4 regions of the Stenotrophomonas sp. GD03680 genome follow, and region 4 is predicted to be linked to each of the others. Evidence: predicted binding sites of a transcription regulator. Region 4 holds the regulator's gene; each other region holds the start of a gene.
What was found. The regulator FliA, encoded in region 4, starts transcription of late flagellar genes. The targets are predictions, from matches to a motif close to TAAAGTTTNNCNNNCNNNGGCCGATAA.

Region 1 (4,186 bases), on a different contig from region 4:
GGGTGGACGTGGCCTGCGCCGAAGGACCAACGGTTGCGTCCGTCTGTGCATGGCCCGGCTGGGCCCACGCCGCCTGCAGCTGGCGCTGCTGCTGCCAGGCATCGAGTGAATCGGAGGCCATCGCCGGCAGGGCGGCTGCCAGTAGCAGGGAGCTGGCCACCGCGAGTGCCAGCGGGCGTTGCAAGGGGGAACGGGAGCGGGACGAACGGCCATGCAGCGGGTGATTCATCAGGCAAACTTCCTTGATTGACGGTCTACCCAGCCGCTAACTGTCCTGAATGCGTTTCACCCCCAGCGATGTGACGGGAATTTTGTTAACGCGTTAATGTTTCGTGACGGAAGCCACACTTTTCGCACCTGTGCACGCGTCCCTGAAGATTGACGGTGTGCCGGCCGGTCGCGCAGTTTCGTTTTTGCCCCTCATTGAACAGGAACGTCATGGCTGTCAGACGCATCGTCGCCAACATCGCCACGCCCGATCCGGCGCGCGCCGCCGCGTTCTACGGTGGCATCCTCGGCATGCCGGTGGTGATGGATCATGGCTGGATCGTCACCTGCGCCGGGCAGGACACTGCACCTGCGCAGCTCAGTTTCGCCAGCGAGGGCGGATCGGGTACGCCGGTGCCGGACCTGTCGATCGAGGTGGACGATCTGGATGACGTTCTGCAACGGATCCGCAGCGCTGGCATCGACGTCGTGTATGGCCCCGTCGAGGAGCCATGGGGCGTGCGCCGGTTCTACGTGCGGGACCCGTTCGGGCGCCTGCTGAACCTCCTCAGCCACGGCTGAGGCGCGTCGCTCAGTCCTGCTGACCCGGTTCGTCGCGGCCCTGTGGACCTTGATCGGACTGCTGGCGCTGCTGTTGTGCGCGGGCGTGGCGTGCATGCCCGCCTTCGCGACCGATCGCGGCCATGTGCTGGCGATCGCGGCTGATGGCTTCGCCTCCTTTGCGGCCGGCAATGCGCGCCTCGGCGGGACTGAATTCATGGGCGTTGCCGGAGGCATGGGCGGCGCGCCCACCCTTGGCGGCGATCGCGCGCTGCATGCGCTGGTCCATCGACGCGAACCCGCGGTTGCTGCTGGCCATAGGGGATCTCTCTCGGCGTGGCGGAGCCTCATGCTTGCCGACGGCAGGCTAACGGTACGTCCGCAGATGGCGCGTGGTCTTCACGTTCTGCCTGCCTGTCGTTGACGCTGCACTTGCGCAGCGCCGCTATCGCCCTGGACACAGGCCACGCCTAGAATCGGTTCATCCCGGTAGCTCCCGGGCGCTGTTGAGTGAATGGACTCAATGAAGATTCTGTTGACCGGAAGTTCCGGGCGGATCGGGCGCGCGATCTTCGGCGCGTTGGCGGCCACCCATGAAGTCATCGGGCTGGATCGCAGCCCGTTCGCCACCACACGCATCATTGCCGATGTCACCAACACGAAGGCACTGGAGCGTGCCGTGCGCGGCGTGGATGCGGTGATCCACACCGCTGCGCTGCATGCACCGCATGTCGGGCTGGTGCCGGACACGGTGTTCCAGCAGATCAACGTGGAGGCGACCGCGCAGCTGCTGCGGCTGGCGCGTGACGCCGGCGTCGGACGCTTCGTGTTGACCAGCACCACCGCCCTGTATGGCCATGCCGTGGTGGCAGGCGGTTGTCGCTGGATCGACGAAGACACTGAACCCCTGCCCAGGACCATCTACCACCGCACCAAGCTGCAGGCCGAGGCGCTGGCCGAAGCCGCGGCATCGGAGGCGTTCGCCGTGCGCGTGCTGCGCATGGGCCGCTGCTTCCCCGAGCCTCCCGAGCGCATGGCGATGTTCCGCCTGCACCGGGGCCTGGATGCACGCGATGTGGCCAGCGCGCATGCCGCGCTGCTGCACAACGGGGGCGCACCGTTCCAGCGCTACATCGCCTGCGCGCCGACCCCCTTCCGGCGCGAGGACTGCCTGGAACTGGCCACCCAGCCACGCCGGGTGCTGGCGCGGCGCGCACCGCAGCTGCTGGCCGAGTTCGAGCGCCGCGGCTGGCCACTGCCGCTGAGCATCGACCGCGTGTACGACGGCAGCCGTGCGGTTGCGGTGCTGGGCTGGCAGCCGCGCTACGGTCCGGACGATGTACTGCAGCAGTACGCGGCAGGCAGCATCGAAGTGCTGCCACGCACGCAGTGGTTGAAGGACCGGGTGGTCGAGTAGGTTCGCCGCACGTATGAGCCATCCCAAACTGAGTGCATTCAGCTTGACGCAGGGCAACGGCTCAACCCCGCCGCGGAACGGCCGCTAACCCGGTGCGCCCTTGCGGTGCCGGGCATCGCCCGGCTCAGACAGGTCGCCGCGCGAGGGATCGCGCACCAGCGCGGCGCCAACGCGGTGCCGGATGTCCTGACCTGCCTTGCGGACCCTCCCATGCCGTCTTCCCGCTCCGCCGCTGCCCGTCGTCCGGGCAGCATCGCCCACAAGCTGATGCTGGGCACCGCTGCCATCGCGCTGTTGTGCTTCGGCCTGACCGCCTTTCTGATCTACCGCCAGGCCAGTGCCAGCCTGATCAACGCGTCGCGGCAGACCATGGCCAGCGAGGCGCATGCCGAAGCGCGCCAGGTTGCGGCCGATCTGGGCACCGCCTTCGCCAGCAACGATGCCATGGTCGAGGCCGTCCTGGCCCAGCGCGCGCGGGGCGACCAGCCTGATCGTGCCAGCCTGGCGGCCGTGCTCGGCGAACAGCTGCGCGCGCACCCGGAGTGGCTGGGCAAGAGCACCATGTGGGAGGCCGATGCCTTCGATGGCAGGGACGCGGAGTTCGTCAACAGCGAGGCCCATGACGCCACCGGTCGCTACATGAGCTACTGGGCCTGGCAGGATGGCAAACCGCAGCAGTCGGTGATGACCGACTACACCGAAACCGCCAGCGGGTCCGGTGACTGGTACATGGGGCCGAGCCGCGACAAGCTGCCCAAGGTGAGCGAGCCCTATGCCTATGAGATCGCCGGCCAGAAGGTGCTGATGAGCACCCTGAGCACGCCCATCGTGGAGAACGGCACGTTCCTCGGCGTGTTCACCGTCGATTTCTCGCTGGCGGCACTGCAGAAGCATCTGGCGACGCTTGCGCCGATGGGAGCAGGCCGCGTTGAACTGCTTTCGCCCAAGGGCGTAGTCCTGGCTTCGGCCGACGCCGCCGAGATCGGCAAGCCGCGCACCGATGCCTTCACCCGCGACATGCTGGCCGGAATCGCGGCCGACAGGACCGTCGAAGCGTTCGAGCCGGATGCCGCCGGCAATGTGCGCCTGTACGTGCCACTGCGGGTTGGCGATGCCCCGCAGCGCTTCGCGCTGGGTGTGGTGGTGCCGCATGCCATTATCGTGGCCGAGGCTCGCCAGCTGCTGTGGCTGACGCTGCTGGTCGGCGTGCTGGCCGCGCTGACATTGAGCGCCGGTGTCTACCTGCTGCTGCGTCACCTGGCGATCCGGCCGCTGGCGCAGGCGGTACGCATTGCAGGTGACGTGGGGGCGGGCAAGCTGGACACCGCGCTGCCGGCGCGCGGCAACGATGAGGTCGGGCGCCTGCTCGAGGCGATGCAGGGCATGCGGGGACAGCTGCAGGCTGTGATGGCGGCGCAGGCGGAGATGGCACGCCGCCATGATGCGGGCGAGCTCAGTTACCGGATGGACGCGGCGGCCTTCCCGGGGGAGTACGGTCGCATGGTGGCCGACAGCAATCAGCTGGTGGCGTCCAGCAATGCGGTCACCCAGCGGCTGGTGGACGTGATGCAGCGCTACGCGGTGGGCGATCTGAGCGTGGACATGGAGCCGCTGCCGGGCGAGAAGGCGGTGTTCACCGCCGCCATGGCCACCACCAAGAGCAACCTTGCGGCGATCAACGAGCAGATCCAGCAGCTGGCCGCCGCTGCTGCCGCCGGCGACTTTGCCGTGCGTGGTGACAGTGAGCGGTTCGAGCACGATTTCCGCCGCATGGTGACCACGCTGAACGCGATGATGCAGGCCAGCGACCACAACCTCGCGGCGCTTTCCACGCTGCTGCGCGCCATCGCCGCCGGCGACCTCAGTGCACGCATGCAGGGCGACTTCCATGGTGTGTTCGCGGTGATGCGCGACGATGCCAACAGCACCGCGCAACAGCTGACCCATATCGTCGGCCAGATCCAGCAGTCAGCGGCGAGCATCCGCCTGGCGGCCGGCGAG
Region 2 (4,186 bases), on a different contig from region 4:
GTTGCATTGGCGTCGTCGCGCATGCGTGCGAACACGCCCTGCAGCTCACCTTCCATGCGCACGCTGAGATCCCCGCGGGCCAACGCCGCCAGCAATGCCTGCAGGTCCCCCAGGTTGGTTTCAAAGGTGGACAGCAGGCGGTTGATGCTGGTGGACAGCGTATGCACGAAACCGTGCTTGCCCTGCAGCGAAATGCGGCCGTGCAGGTCACCCTGCGCGGCAGCGTCGACCAGTGCCGCCACCTCGGTCTCCAGCAGCGTTTCCAGCGCACGGCTGCGCCACTCCAGCGCCACGCCCAGGAACTGGTCGTCATCGACGATGGCATTGGCGATCAACTGATAGCGCACACCGGCATGACTGATTTCCCGCTCCTGGCGGTGGCGCGCGTCGACCAGGCCGGCCAGGGCCGGATGCAGGTCCCGCGCGTCAGTGCCGACCAGCGCGTCGGCCTGCAGGCCCAGCACGTGCCGCAACGCAGGATTGGCGTAGGCCACCTGGCCTTCGGCATCGACCACCATCAGCCCGGTCTGCGCGCAGTCCAGGGCCTGGCGTACGCGCGTGTTGCCACGGGCCATCGCACGCTCGGTCTCGATGCGCGCACGCAGCCGCTGCTGCATGTCCACCAAGCGCTGTGCCAGCTGGCCGATCTCGTCGTTGGCGTTGTGCACGCGCAACGTGGTATCGAGCCGGTCATCGGCGATGTCGCTGGCGAACCGCAGGGTGTCCTGGATCGGCCTGCGCACCGCGCGCAGCACCAGCAGCAGGCTGGTGATCAGCACGCCGGCCACCAGCAGCAGGGTAAGGGCGAACAGCACGCTCATGGTGCGTGCACCGGCCTGCTGCCGCGCCTGCGCCAGGGCCAGCGCATTCACCTGTGCCTGCTGGAAGGCGGCGAGCGCGGGCGCCACGCCGGCAGCGGTCTCCAGCAGCGATTGCGTCTCCACATCAAGGCCGACGCGGGCAGCGGTGTAGCCGAGCAGTGCCGACTGATAGGCGTCCATGCCGGTGCGGAGCGCCTCCTGCACGTCGGGCGGCAACCCCGCCAGCGCCAGATCGAACGGCAGCTTCTCTTCGCTGGCGCGGTCGGCATGAGTCGAATCGCCATCGAGCAGCAGCAGCGCTTCCTGGCGCCGCATCTTCTGCAGGTGCAGCGCCAGTGCCGGCCGGTCCAGGCCATTCACCCGCTGCTGCAGGGCATCGGCGGCCTGCTGCAGCTGTGCAGCCAGGCCGGCATCACCCCGCCCCATCTCGTCCACACGTTCGAACAGCGCAGCCACTCCCTGCGAGAATCCCTCGGCGGCCTCGGTGAGCGCCTGCAATGCCTTGCGGCGACCGGCATCCATCGGCATCGCCCTGAGCGCCTTCAGATCGACCTGCAATGCCTGCTGGGCCGCCTGCAGCTGGCTGCGGTCAGCATCGTCGAAACTGCGTGCATACTGGGTCTGCAGGCGACGCGCCTCCGCCACCCGCGTCGCCAGGCGTGCGGCAAGATCGCTGCCACGCTGGTAACTGGCCTGGCTGCGTGCGGCCTGGCTGCTGGCATGGCCGGTCCAGGCATGGACGGCGGCGATCGCCACCAGGCCCGCGCCGCAGACCAGCAGGGTGGCCTTGAGTTTGTTGGCCACGCTGAGCCGATGCGGCTGCAGCCAGACCAGCAGGCGTGGAAGCGCCGAGCGCATCGCGATGAGACGGGTGCGCAGGGACCGAAGGGGGACGACGGCCGACATCACAGACTCCAGGCGGAAGGACGCACCTGTATCGGCCTGACCGGCGACAACTTTAGGCACATTGCCGACGCTGTGGCACGCACCGTGCCGGTTGCGCTCTTTGTACCGGCCCCAGGCGACGGAGACGTGACACGGCGCCCGCGCTTGACCTCAACCCCGGTTGCGGTTGCACAGTGGGATTCTTCCCACCTGCCGCCCTCGCCATGACCCCGCTCGACGTCCCCCGTTATCTGCAGCGCCTGCAACTGGATGCTCCGCCGTCGCTGGACCTTGCCGGACTGACCCTGCTGGTGCAGCGCCACAACGCCCTGCTCCCCTTTGAAACCCTCAGCAGCCTGCTGCGCGACGCGGTGCCGATCGATCTGGACAGCGTGCAGCACAAGCTGCTCGACCAGCAGCGCGGCGGTTACTGCTTTGAACTCAACGGCGGCCTGCTGGCGCTCCTGCAGGCAGTGGGCTTCGACGCACAGCCGCTGAGCGCGCGCGTGCTGCTGGCGGCACAGGACAATGCCCCGACGGCGCGTACCCACCTGCTGCTGCGCGTGCACGTGGAGGGAGAGGACTGGCTGGTCGATGCCGGCTTCGGTGGCCTGACGCCGACGGTGCCGCTGCGGCTGTACGAAACGGCGCCGCAGGCCACGCCGCACGAGTCTTTCCAGCTTCAGCAGCTGGCGGGTGAAGACGACTTCGTGCTTTCCGCCCAGGCGGGCGACGCATGGCGGGCGATGTACCGCTTCGACCTGCGGCCGCCAGCGCCGATCGACAACGTGGTGGCCAACTGGTACGTGTGCACGCACCCGGATTCGGGTTTCCCCGGCCAGCTGCGCGCGTCACTGGCCGGCCCGGACTGGCGGCGCACCATCGGCAGTGGCAACTACACCGAGTACCGCCCCGGGCAGGCGCCGCTCAAGCGTCCGCTGCGCGATGCCGCCGACGTGCGCGACGTCCTGCAGTCGGCATTCGGCCTGCGCGTGCCGGACGATGCGCGGCTCGATCCGGCGATCACCGATTGGCTGCAGCGCTCGCACGCCGCATCACGGTAGCACCGCGCGGCACGGTGCCCGGGTTACGGCGTCACCGGCGCCTGCAGCGCAATGCGGTTGCCCTCGCTGTCGCAGATCTCGGCCACCCGCCAGTGGCCGGCATCTGCCGGGCCGCGGCAGCCGTGCAGCTGGACCGGCGCATCGATGCGCACCTGCAGCCACTGCTGGTAGAAGGCGATGGCGCGAGCCAGGTCGCTGGCCGGAATCTCGACATGCGCGATGGGGTTCATCGTCGCAGGATGGCGCCGCCCTGACATTCCGTGCGCATCGTTGCGGGCATGCTGGCCTGCCCACCCTTCGCGGAGCGCTGCATGACCCTGGCCGATCACCGAAGTGCACTGGCGCCACTGGGCCATCTGCGCGTCGCCATCAATCTGGGGAATCCGGTCCTTGCGCAGGGCGACGCACGATCGCCGCGCGGCCCCTCGGTGGAGCTGGCCACCGCGCTGGCGCAGCGGATGGGCGTGCAGGCGCGATTCACCTGTCACGATGCGGCCGCATCGGTGGTCGCGGCGGCAGCCGACGACGCATGGGACCTGGCCTTTCTCGCCATCGATCCGGCACGTGCCGACCGCATCGCCTTCAGTGCACCGTATGTGGAGATCGAAGGAACCTACCTGGTGCGCGAGGACAGTCCCGCGCGGCGGGTGGCCGATCTGGATCGCGATGGGCTGCGTATCGCCGTTGGCCGCGGTGCCGCCTACGATCTGTTCCTGAGCCGGGAACTGCGGCACGCCACGATCGAGCGTGCCGACACGTCGGCGACGGCCATCGATCTGTTTGACGCACGGCGCCTGGATGCCGCCGCTGGCGTGCGCCAGCCGCTGCAGGCCTGGGCACTGCAGCATCCGGGACACCGCGTGCTCGCCGACCGCTTCACTGCGATCCAGCAGGCCGTGGCCGCACCTGCAGCGCGCCCCGCTGCCGCCCTGCGGGCCCTGTTCGACGAGGTCGAGGCGATCAAGGCAGGGCCCTTGCTCGAGGACGCTTTCGCACGTTCCGGACAGGCGGTCACCCTGGTGCGATGACGCAGCAGTGACCCGCAGCACGCGACAGGTGGCTGCGTGCGCCAGGCCGGATCAGCCCTGCGTCTCCATGTGCCGCGCATGCTCGCTGGCCTGCGCATGCAACCACTCACGGAAAGCGAGGAATCCACGGTGGCGCGCCGAGCGCTGCGGATACACCAGCCAGTGCGGCCAGGCCGTTTTCAGCCGCTGCTCCGACAACGCGACCAGCTGGCCGGAATCCAGCAGCAGGCGCGCGCGCGTCAGCCGGCCCAGGGCCACACCGACACCATCGAGCGCTGCACGGTGATGCGCTTCCGAATCGTCGAGCACCGCCACGAACCGCGAAGGGGGGCTCTGCCCGATCAGGGCAAACCACGCGGCCCATGCGCCATCCGGATCGCCCAGCAGC
Region 3 (4,186 bases), on a different contig from region 4:
CCGGCGAATGGCCGGCTGAGGGCGTGGACAGCGACGCCGGTGGCGGCTGATCTCAGTCTGTGAGAGGGCGGCCGCGAATACTGCGCGCACACCCACCCCGTTGGAGAACGACATGCGTTTCTGGACCCCGGATGCCCTGCGTGCCTTCGCGCCGGCGATGGTCGGCTGGTGGCTGGCGGTAGCCGCCTGCCTGCGTTTGGAGCAACTGCACGGCGATGCCCGGGCGCAGGCGCTGCTGCCCACCCTACAGGGCGGCGTGGTGGTGCTGCTGATACTGACCCTGGGTGCGATCGTGGTCGCCTGCGTGCTGCTGTGGCGGTCGCGGCGCGGCGATGCGCCGGCCCCCTGCTAGCCCTGGCGCTCAGTCCAGCACGCTGTTGGCATCAACCAGCCGCACGTCGTGCATCTGGTTGAGGTAGGCCTCGTAGTAGCCCTTGTGCGAGGCGCCGACGAGGGTCAGCATGCGGGTGCCCGGGTGCTGGCCCAGCACCTCGCGCATATTGGCGACCATGCGCAGGTTGCGGGTTTCCCAGTAGCCGACGTAGTTGCGGCCGAAGCCTTCTGGCGATGGTTCGACCAGGGCCGCGCCGAAATCGCTGTTGTAGACCTGGGCGATGGTGTCGGGCGCGTTGTAGTTCCGATAGAGCGCCAGCAGGCCATCCGTGCTGCCGAGTTCGGCGTGCAGGGCCGTATCGGCGGCCCGTCGTGCCTTGCTGGCGGGATTGTTCCAGGCGTTCATGATGGCTTCGCCAGCCGCCTTCTCCAGTGCCGCAGGGGTGGGCGAATCAGCGGTGTGGTCATCGACTGCCCACAGGCGTTCCAGGCCCAGGCGTGCGGCAAGCTCGGCCGCGATCAGGCTGACTTCGTTGCGTCGCACGGCGCGTTTGTCGAGGAACTGCACCAGTTGCGGTGACAGGCTGTCTGCGGCGCGACGCTCCTGCGCCGGCAGGCGCAGCCACTGCACCAGCGCGGAGCCGTTCTCACCTGCGGCCAGGAACAGTGCGGCCAGCCGGCGACGCTGTGCGTGCGTCGGTGTAGCGGGCCATGCCGCCAGTACGCGATCGACTTCGGCGTTGGCCGCTGGAACATCCAGACCGGTGGCGGCCTGGGCAGGTGCAGGATCGACGCAGTAACTTTCCACGCTCTCGGCATAGCGGGCGGGATTGCGGCGCATGAAATCGCATTGCAGTCCGGACAGGTTCTCCACCGCGATCGCCGTCGGCCGCCATGCCTGCAGGCGCTGCAGCAGCGGCTCCAGCATTGCCGGCTGGAAGGTCGGGGGCAGGCCGGACAGGTGCGGTGAGCCCAGCACCAGCACTTCGTTGACGCGGCCGGCGGGCGGGCCCTTGAGCTGTGCGGGGTTGAAACTCGGCCGATAGCCTGCATCGGCGGCCAGCGCGCCGCTGCTGCACAGGCCGAGGGCGAAAAGAGCAGCCAGGCGTGAAAACATGCGATCTCCGTGTCGATGGACGGTCCGTGGTGGGCGCATCCTTGCCTGTCCACCCCCTTGCCGACAGCCCCGATGGTCATGGCAACCTTTTCGTTGCAGGCTGCATCGAGGGCGCCGTCAGGCGCTGCAGGGGGGAGGGGGCTGGACAGGGCCCGCTGCGGAGGGGCCTAAAGCCCGGAACGGAGGTGCCGATAACCTCACTGGATCCCGCTCCCGTCACCCGCTGCAGGACCCCAGGCTGCCCTGTCGGGCGGCCCGCGCAGTGTGTTCCGCCGCTCCCGGATGTCGATCGCACCCGCCCCCAGATGTTCTTGCCCGTTGCTCGAGAGGTGCCTGCCGGCACCTGTAGTCCAAGCAATTGATGTCGCCGTCGGGCATCCCGCCTGGCGGATCGCAACCGCTTACCGGACACCGAGGATCAGACAATGCTCATTCCAGGCCTTACGGCAGGCGCACAGGCGCCAGCCGAGCTGCACACCCGTTGGTCGCCGTGGCGTTCCCTGCTGGGGGCGCTGGCGGGACAGCCTCGGCCCGGCAGGGTCGACAGCGATCGCGGTCATGCCGAGCTGGCCGCCCAGGTGGCCGCACTGCATCGCGTGCAGGCGGTGATCGAATTCGATCTGGATGGCACCATCCTGCAGGCCAACGACAACTTCCTGCAGGCGGTGGGTTATCGTCTGGACGAAATCCAGGGCAGGCATCATTCGCTGTTCGTCGATCCCGATCAGGCGTCCAGCGCCGAGTATCGGGACTTCTGGGCCCGGCTGGGACGTGGCGAGTTCGACGCCGGACAGTACCGACGGCTGGGCAAGGGCGGGCGCGAAATCTGGATCCAGGCCTCCTACAACCCGGTGCTGGACCCGCAGGGCCGGCCCTTCAAGGTCGTCAAGTTCGCGACCGACATCACCGCGCAGAAGCTGCAGGCCGCGGACTCGGCGGGGCAGCTTGCCGCCATCGACAAGTCGCAGGCGGTGATCGAGTTCAGCCTGGACGGGCACATTCTCTCGGCGAACGCCAACTTCCTCGCCGCCACCGGCTACAGCCTGGAAGAGGTGCGCGGCCAACACCATGCGCTGTTCGTGGAGCCCGAGCTTCGCGACAGCGCCGAGTACCGCCGGTTCTGGGAAAAGCTCGGGCGCGGCGAGTACGACGCCGGGCAGTATCGGCGGCTCGGCAAGGGCGGCCGCGAGATCTGGATCCAGGCCTCCTACAACCCCATCCTGGATGGCAACGGCAGGCCGTTCAAGGTCGTCAAATACGCTACCGACATCACCGCGCAGGTGCATGAGAACCAGGCCATGCAGCGTGCGGTGGCGCAGACCCGGGAGGTCGTGGCGGCGGCCAAGCAGGGCGACCTGACCCGCACCGTCGCCATTGCCGACAAGAGTGGCCCCATCGCCGAGCTGTGCGATGGCGTCAACGCGCTGGTCGAAGCCATGGCGGGCATCATCGGCCAGATCAAGTTCGCTGCCGATACCATCGCGGTCGGCGCGACCGAAATCGCGCAGGGCAACAGCGACCTGTCGCAGCGCACCGAACAGCAGGCGGCCTCGCTGGAAGAAACCGCCGTGTCCATGAAGGGCCTGGCCGATACGGTGCAGCGCACGGCGGCCAATGCGCGCCAGGCAAGCCAGCTGGCCGGCGGCGCAGCGGAGGTGGCTGCGCGCGGCGGCAGCGTGGTGCACGAGGTGGTGGCGACGATGGCCTTGATCAACGCCTCCTCGCGTCGCATCGTCGACATCATCGGGGTGATTGACGGCATCGCATTCCAGACCAACATCCTGGCGCTGAACGCTGCCGTGGAGGCGGCCCGTGCCGGCGAGCACGGCCGTGGGTTCGCGGTCGTCGCCACCGAGATCCGCGAACTTTCGCAGCGCTCGGCCAGCGCCGCCAAGGAGATCAAGCAGCTGATCGACACATCGGTGGCCAATGTCGGTGCGGGCACGGCGCAGGTGGAAAGTGCTGGCCGCACGATGGACGAGATCGTACTCAACGTGCGCAGGGTCAGTGACCTGGTCACCGAGATCAGCAGCGCCTCGCAGCAGCAGAGCGATGACATCCAGCAGATGAACCACGCGGTGGACCTGATCGACCAGGGAACCCAGCAGAACGCGGCGCTGGTCGAGGAAGCGTCCGCCGCGGCGCGCAGCATGGAAGAACAGTCGGCCCACCTGCTGCAGACCGTCGCCGGATTCCGTGTGCAGGGGGCGGCGGGCGGCGCTGCCCTGCAGCATGGCGTGCCGACCCTGCGCGTGGTCTAGGCGCGCAGGGCAGGGGCCGCTGTACGTTCCGGCAAAGCCTCGCCGCGGACGCAGTTGCGGCCCGCGCGCTTGGCCCGGTACAGGGCCTGGTCCGCACGTTCGACCACGCTGTCCGGTTCCTGCCGAGCATCGGCAGCCAACCATGCCACGCCGATGCTGACGGTTACGCTGGACGGGCCGGACGGCAGCGCGGCGTCTTCGACCGCCACGCGGATGCGCTCGCCCATGGCCATCGCATGGGCCACGTCGGAGGAAGGCAACGCAGCGATGAATTCCTCGCCGCCGTAGCGGGCGAGCAGGTCGTCACCGCGCTGCAGGCAGCCATCGATGATCGCGGCCACCGCCTGCAGGCGGCGATCGCCCTCCGGGTGTCCGTAGGTATCGTTGAGGCGCTTGAAGTGGTCGATGTCGATCATGAGCACCGCCAGGCCCAGGCCCTGGCGCCGCGCGCGCCGTTGGGCGCCCGGCAGCGATT
Region 4 (4,186 bases):
GGTGCTGAGCAAGCTGGATGAGACCGGCCGCTTCGGCAACGCCCTGTCGGTCGCGGTGGACCACGCGCTGCCGATCACCTGGGTGACCGATGGCCAGGACGTTCCGGACGACCTGCACCGGGCCAGTGCGGCCAATCTTGTACTTCGCCTTGAAGATTTGCGCCGAGCGGCCGATATGCCCTGCAACCCGGAGTTGAACCATGCCGTCGCGTGAGTACGCCAAGCTGACCAAGACCTTCCCGCTGTCGGCCACCCGCAGCGAGCCGCTCGGCCCTGTGCGCACCATCGCCGTGACCGGCGGCAAGGGCGGCGTCGGCAAGACCAACGTCTCGGCCAACCTGGCCGTGGCGCTGGCCGGCATGGGCAAGCGCACGCTGCTGCTCGACGCCGACCTGGGCCTGGCCAACATCGACGTGATCCTGGGGCTGAATCCCACCCACACCCTGGCGGATCTGGTCGCCGGCCGCTGCTCGCTGGAAGACGTGATCGTCGAAGGTCCGAACGGCGTGCTGGTGGTGCCGGCCGCGTCCGGTCGGCGGCACATGGCCGAGCTGGCCCCGGCCGAGCACATCGGCCTGGTGAACGTGTTCTCCGAACTGGAACGCGAGCTGGACATCATGGTGGTGGACACCGCCGCCGGCATCACCGATGGCGTACTGACCTTCTGCCAGGCCGCACAGGACACCGTTGTCGTGGTCTGCGACGAGCCGGCCTCGATCACCGACGCCTACGCACTGATCAAGGTGCTGTCGCGCGAGCGCGGCGTGGACCGCATCCAGGTGGTGGCCAACATGGTGCGCGACCCCAACGAGGGCCGCGTGCTGTATGAAAAGCTGACCCGGGTCTGCGAGAAGTTCCTTGCCGATGTCTCGCTGAACTACCTGGGCTGCGTGCCGCAGGATGACTGGCTGCGCCTGTCGGTGCAGCGCCAGCAGCCGGTGGTGAAGGCCTATCCATCAAGCCCGGCGGCGCTGGCGATCACCGAGATCGCCCGTCGCACCGCCCGCTGGCAGGCCCCCACCGAGCCACGCGGTGGCGTTGAATTCTTCCTCGAGCGCATCCTCAAGCAACGCGGGGTGGCAGCATGAAAGGCGCGGCCCAGTACAGGGAAGTCCAGCGCTCGGCGGCGACCGAGGTCATCGCCCAGCACTCGGACCTGGTGCGGCGCATCGCCCATCACCTGGCCGCACGCCTGCCGGCCAGCGTCGAAGTGGACGACCTGATCCAGGCCGGCATGATGGGCCTGATCGAAGCCTCGCGCAGCTACGACGCCGACCAGGGTGCCTCGTTCGAGACCTATGCCTCGATCCGCATCCGCGGCTCGATGATCGACGAGATCCGCCGTGGCGACTGGGTACCGCGCTCGGTGCATCGGCGCGCCCGCGATGCGGCCGCCACCATCCGCCGCCTGGAGCAGACCACGGGCCGTGCAGCCAGTGCCACCGAGGTGGCGGCGGCCATGGACATGCCACTGCCCGAATACCTACGGCTGATGGAGGACGCCTCGCGCGGCCAGGTGCTGAGCCTGGAGTCGCGCATCGAAGACCAGGGCGAGCTGGACACCGTCGCCCAGGGCGGACCCACACCGCAGCAGGTCCTGGAACGTGGCGAATTCGGCCGCGAACTGGGCAAGGCCATCGGCCATCTGCCCGAACGCGAACAGCTGGTGCTCTCGCTGTACTACGAGCAGGAGCTGAACCTGAAGGAGATCGGCGCGGTGCTCGGCGTGAGCGAATCGCGCGTCTGCCAGATCCACGGCCAGGCCGTGCTGCGCCTGCGCGGCCGGCTGAAGATCTTCGAGGCTGCGGATGCCGGGCTTGAAGAATGAACATGCCTGCGGCGGCCACGGCCACCGCGGGCGACTGAACAACAAAGGAACTCCGCTTTGAACAAGAACATGCGCATCCTGATCGTCGACGACTTCTCGACCATGCGTCGCATCGTCAAGAATCTGCTGGGCGATCTGGGCTTCACCAACACCGCCGAAGCCGAGGACGGGCATGCCGCACTGTCGATGCTGCAGAGCCAGCCGTTCGACTTCGTGGTCACCGACTGGAACATGCCGGTGATGACCGGTATCGAACTGCTCAAGGCGATCCGCGCCGATGCCAAGCTCAAGACCCTGCCGGTGCTGATGGTCACCGCCGAGGCCAAGCGCGAGCAGATCATCGAAGCGGCGCAGAGCGGCGTGAACGGCTACATCATCAAGCCGTTCACCGCGCAGACGCTGGAAGAGAAACTGGGCAAGATCTTCGAACGCCTGGCGGCCAGCGCCTGATGGACGCCACGGTCGACAAGAACGCTCTCGCCCTGCGCCTGCAGGAAGCCCTCGACGCGCTCGAATCCGGCGACGAGAGCGCCTGGCGCCAGCGCATCGACGCCCTGGTGGCCGCACGCACGCAGCCGATGATGAGCGGCCTGTCACGGCTGGCCCGCGAACTGGGCCAGGCCCTGGGCGAACTGCCGACCGTCCCCAGCGAGGCGGGCGAGCTGGACGACGCCTGCGCGCGCCTGGACCATGTGGTGGCGATGACCGAACAGGCCACGCACCGCACCCTGGACCTGGCCGAAGAGTGCCGCAGCCTCACCGAACAGCTGCGCGCCGAAGGCCTGCAGCCGGGGCAGGATGCGCAGCTGGAACGCATCCGCCACAACCTGACCGAGATTGCCCTGACCCAGAGCTATCAGGACCTGACCGGACAGATCATCCGTCGCGTGGTCGGCATCGTCCGCCGCGTGCACGAAGGCTTTGGCGCGCTGGGCCTGCCACCGGAGCAGCATCGCACCGATCCGGCGCTGGCCGGACCGGCACTGAAGGGACTGGACCGCCACGCGGTCTCTCAGAACGACGCCGACGACCTGTTGTCGGACCTGGGACTGTAAGCATGAGCGCGGTATCCGACGACATCACCGCCGATTTCATCATCGAGGCACAGGAAATCCTGGATCGCCTCGGCGAACAGCTGGTGTCGCTGGAACAGGCGCCGCAGGACGCCGACCAGCTCAACGCCGTGTTCCGTGGCTATCACACGCTCAAGGGCGGCGCCGGCTTCCTCGGCATCACCGCCATGGTCGAGCTGTGCCATGCCGCCGAAGAGGCACTGGGCGCCGTCCGCGCTGGCCAGGCGGTGCTGCAGCCGCATCACTTCGATGCCGCACAGCAATCACTGGACTACCTGCAATCGATGCTGGATGCCGTGTCTTCCGGCAACGAACCCGGCTATGCCCCGCCGGACCTGATCGCCCAGTTCGACGTGCACGGCGCTGCTGCGCCGGCCGCCGCCGCTCCCGCAGCGGCCGCGCCCGCTGCCGGTGACCTGATCACCGACGACGAGTTCGAGGCCCTGCTCGATCAGCTGCACGGCAGCAACGCCCCCACCGCGGTGGCGACGCCTACCAAGGCCGACGATGGCCTGATCAGCGAGGATGAGTTCGAAGCCCTGCTGGACCAGCTGCACGGCGGCGCCGCCCCGGGCGCGAAACCCGTGGCTGCTCCGCCTGCGCCTGCACTGCCCGCACCGCGCCCCGCGGCCGCCGCTGCCAAGCCCGCGGCCAACAAGCCGGTGGCCGAGGCGGAGCACACCGTGCGCGTGGATACCAAGCGGCTGGATGCGATCGTCAACCTGATCGGCGAGCTGGTGCTGTCGCGCAACCGTCTCAAGACCCTGCGTGCGCGCCTGCGCGACGAGGAACTGGACCGCGCCGTGTCGACCCTGGACATCGCCACCGCGCGCCTGCAGTCGGCAGTGATGCGCACGCGCATGCAACCGGTCGGCAAGGTGTTCTCGCGCTTCCCCAAGGTCGCCCGCGATGTTGCCCGCTCGCTGAAGAAGGAAGTGGACCTGGAGCTGGTCGGCGCCGAAACCGAGCTTGACCGCAACCTGGTCGAGGCCCTGGCCGACCCGCTGGTGCACCTGGTCCGCAACGCCATCGACCATGGTGTGGAGATGCCCGATCTGCGCGAAGCACAGGGCAAGCCACGCATGGGCCACGTGCGTCTGTCGGCCCAGCAGGAAGGCGACTACGTCAGCATCGAGGTGCAGGACGATGGCGCCGGCATCGATCCGGAAAAACTGCGCGCGAAAGCACGCGAAAAGGGCTTGATCGACCCGGAGGCGGCGGCCCGGCTGAGCAGCGAGGAATGTCTGCACCTGGTGTTTCTGCCCGGCTTCTCCACCAAGCAGCA

Region 1: the regulator FliA is predicted to act here: its motif matches at 2,247-2,273, upstream of N5J29_RS00830 (methyl-accepting chemotaxis protein).
Region 2: the regulator FliA is predicted to act here: its motif matches at 1,756-1,782, upstream of N5J29_RS00215 (methyl-accepting chemotaxis protein).
Region 3: the regulator FliA is predicted to act here: its motif matches at 1,619-1,645, upstream of N5J29_RS11105 (methyl-accepting chemotaxis protein).

What each region holds. Positions count from the first base shown of each region.
Region 1 is NZ_JAOCKC010000001.1:177,411-181,596, forward strand. It holds gene N5J29_RS00810 (autotransporter serine protease) at 1-229, opposite strand, end outside; gene N5J29_RS00815 (VOC family protein) at 439-789, shown strand; gene N5J29_RS00820 (hypothetical protein) at 800-1,087, opposite strand; gene N5J29_RS00825 (NAD(P)-dependent oxidoreductase) at 1,292-2,185, shown strand; gene N5J29_RS00830 (methyl-accepting chemotaxis protein) at 2,396-4,186, shown strand, end outside.
Region 2 is NZ_JAOCKC010000001.1:43,273-47,458, reverse strand. It holds gene N5J29_RS00215 (methyl-accepting chemotaxis protein) at 1-1,727, opposite strand, end outside; gene N5J29_RS00210 (arylamine N-acetyltransferase) at 1,931-2,770, shown strand; gene N5J29_RS00205 (hypothetical protein) at 2,794-3,000, opposite strand; gene N5J29_RS00200 (transporter substrate-binding domain-containing protein) at 3,082-3,798, shown strand; gene N5J29_RS00195 (LysR substrate-binding domain-containing protein) at 3,850-4,186, opposite strand, start outside.
Region 3 is NZ_JAOCKC010000007.1:142,408-146,593, reverse strand. It holds gene N5J29_RS11120 (PAS domain S-box protein) at 1-50, shown strand, start outside; gene N5J29_RS11115 (hypothetical protein) at 113-352, shown strand; gene N5J29_RS11110 (DUF5694 domain-containing protein) at 362-1,450, opposite strand; gene N5J29_RS11105 (methyl-accepting chemotaxis protein) at 1,876-3,711, shown strand; gene N5J29_RS11100 (GGDEF domain-containing protein) at 3,708-4,186, opposite strand, start outside.
Region 4 is NZ_JAOCKC010000011.1:16,156-20,341, reverse strand. It holds gene flhF (flagellar biosynthesis protein FlhF) at 1-214, shown strand, start outside; gene N5J29_RS12990 (MinD/ParA family protein) at 201-1,088, shown strand; gene N5J29_RS12985 (RNA polymerase sigma factor FliA) at 1,085-1,828, shown strand; gene cheY (chemotaxis response regulator CheY) at 1,886-2,278, shown strand; gene N5J29_RS12975 (protein phosphatase CheZ) at 2,278-2,883, shown strand; gene N5J29_RS12970 (chemotaxis protein CheA) at 2,886-4,186, shown strand, end outside.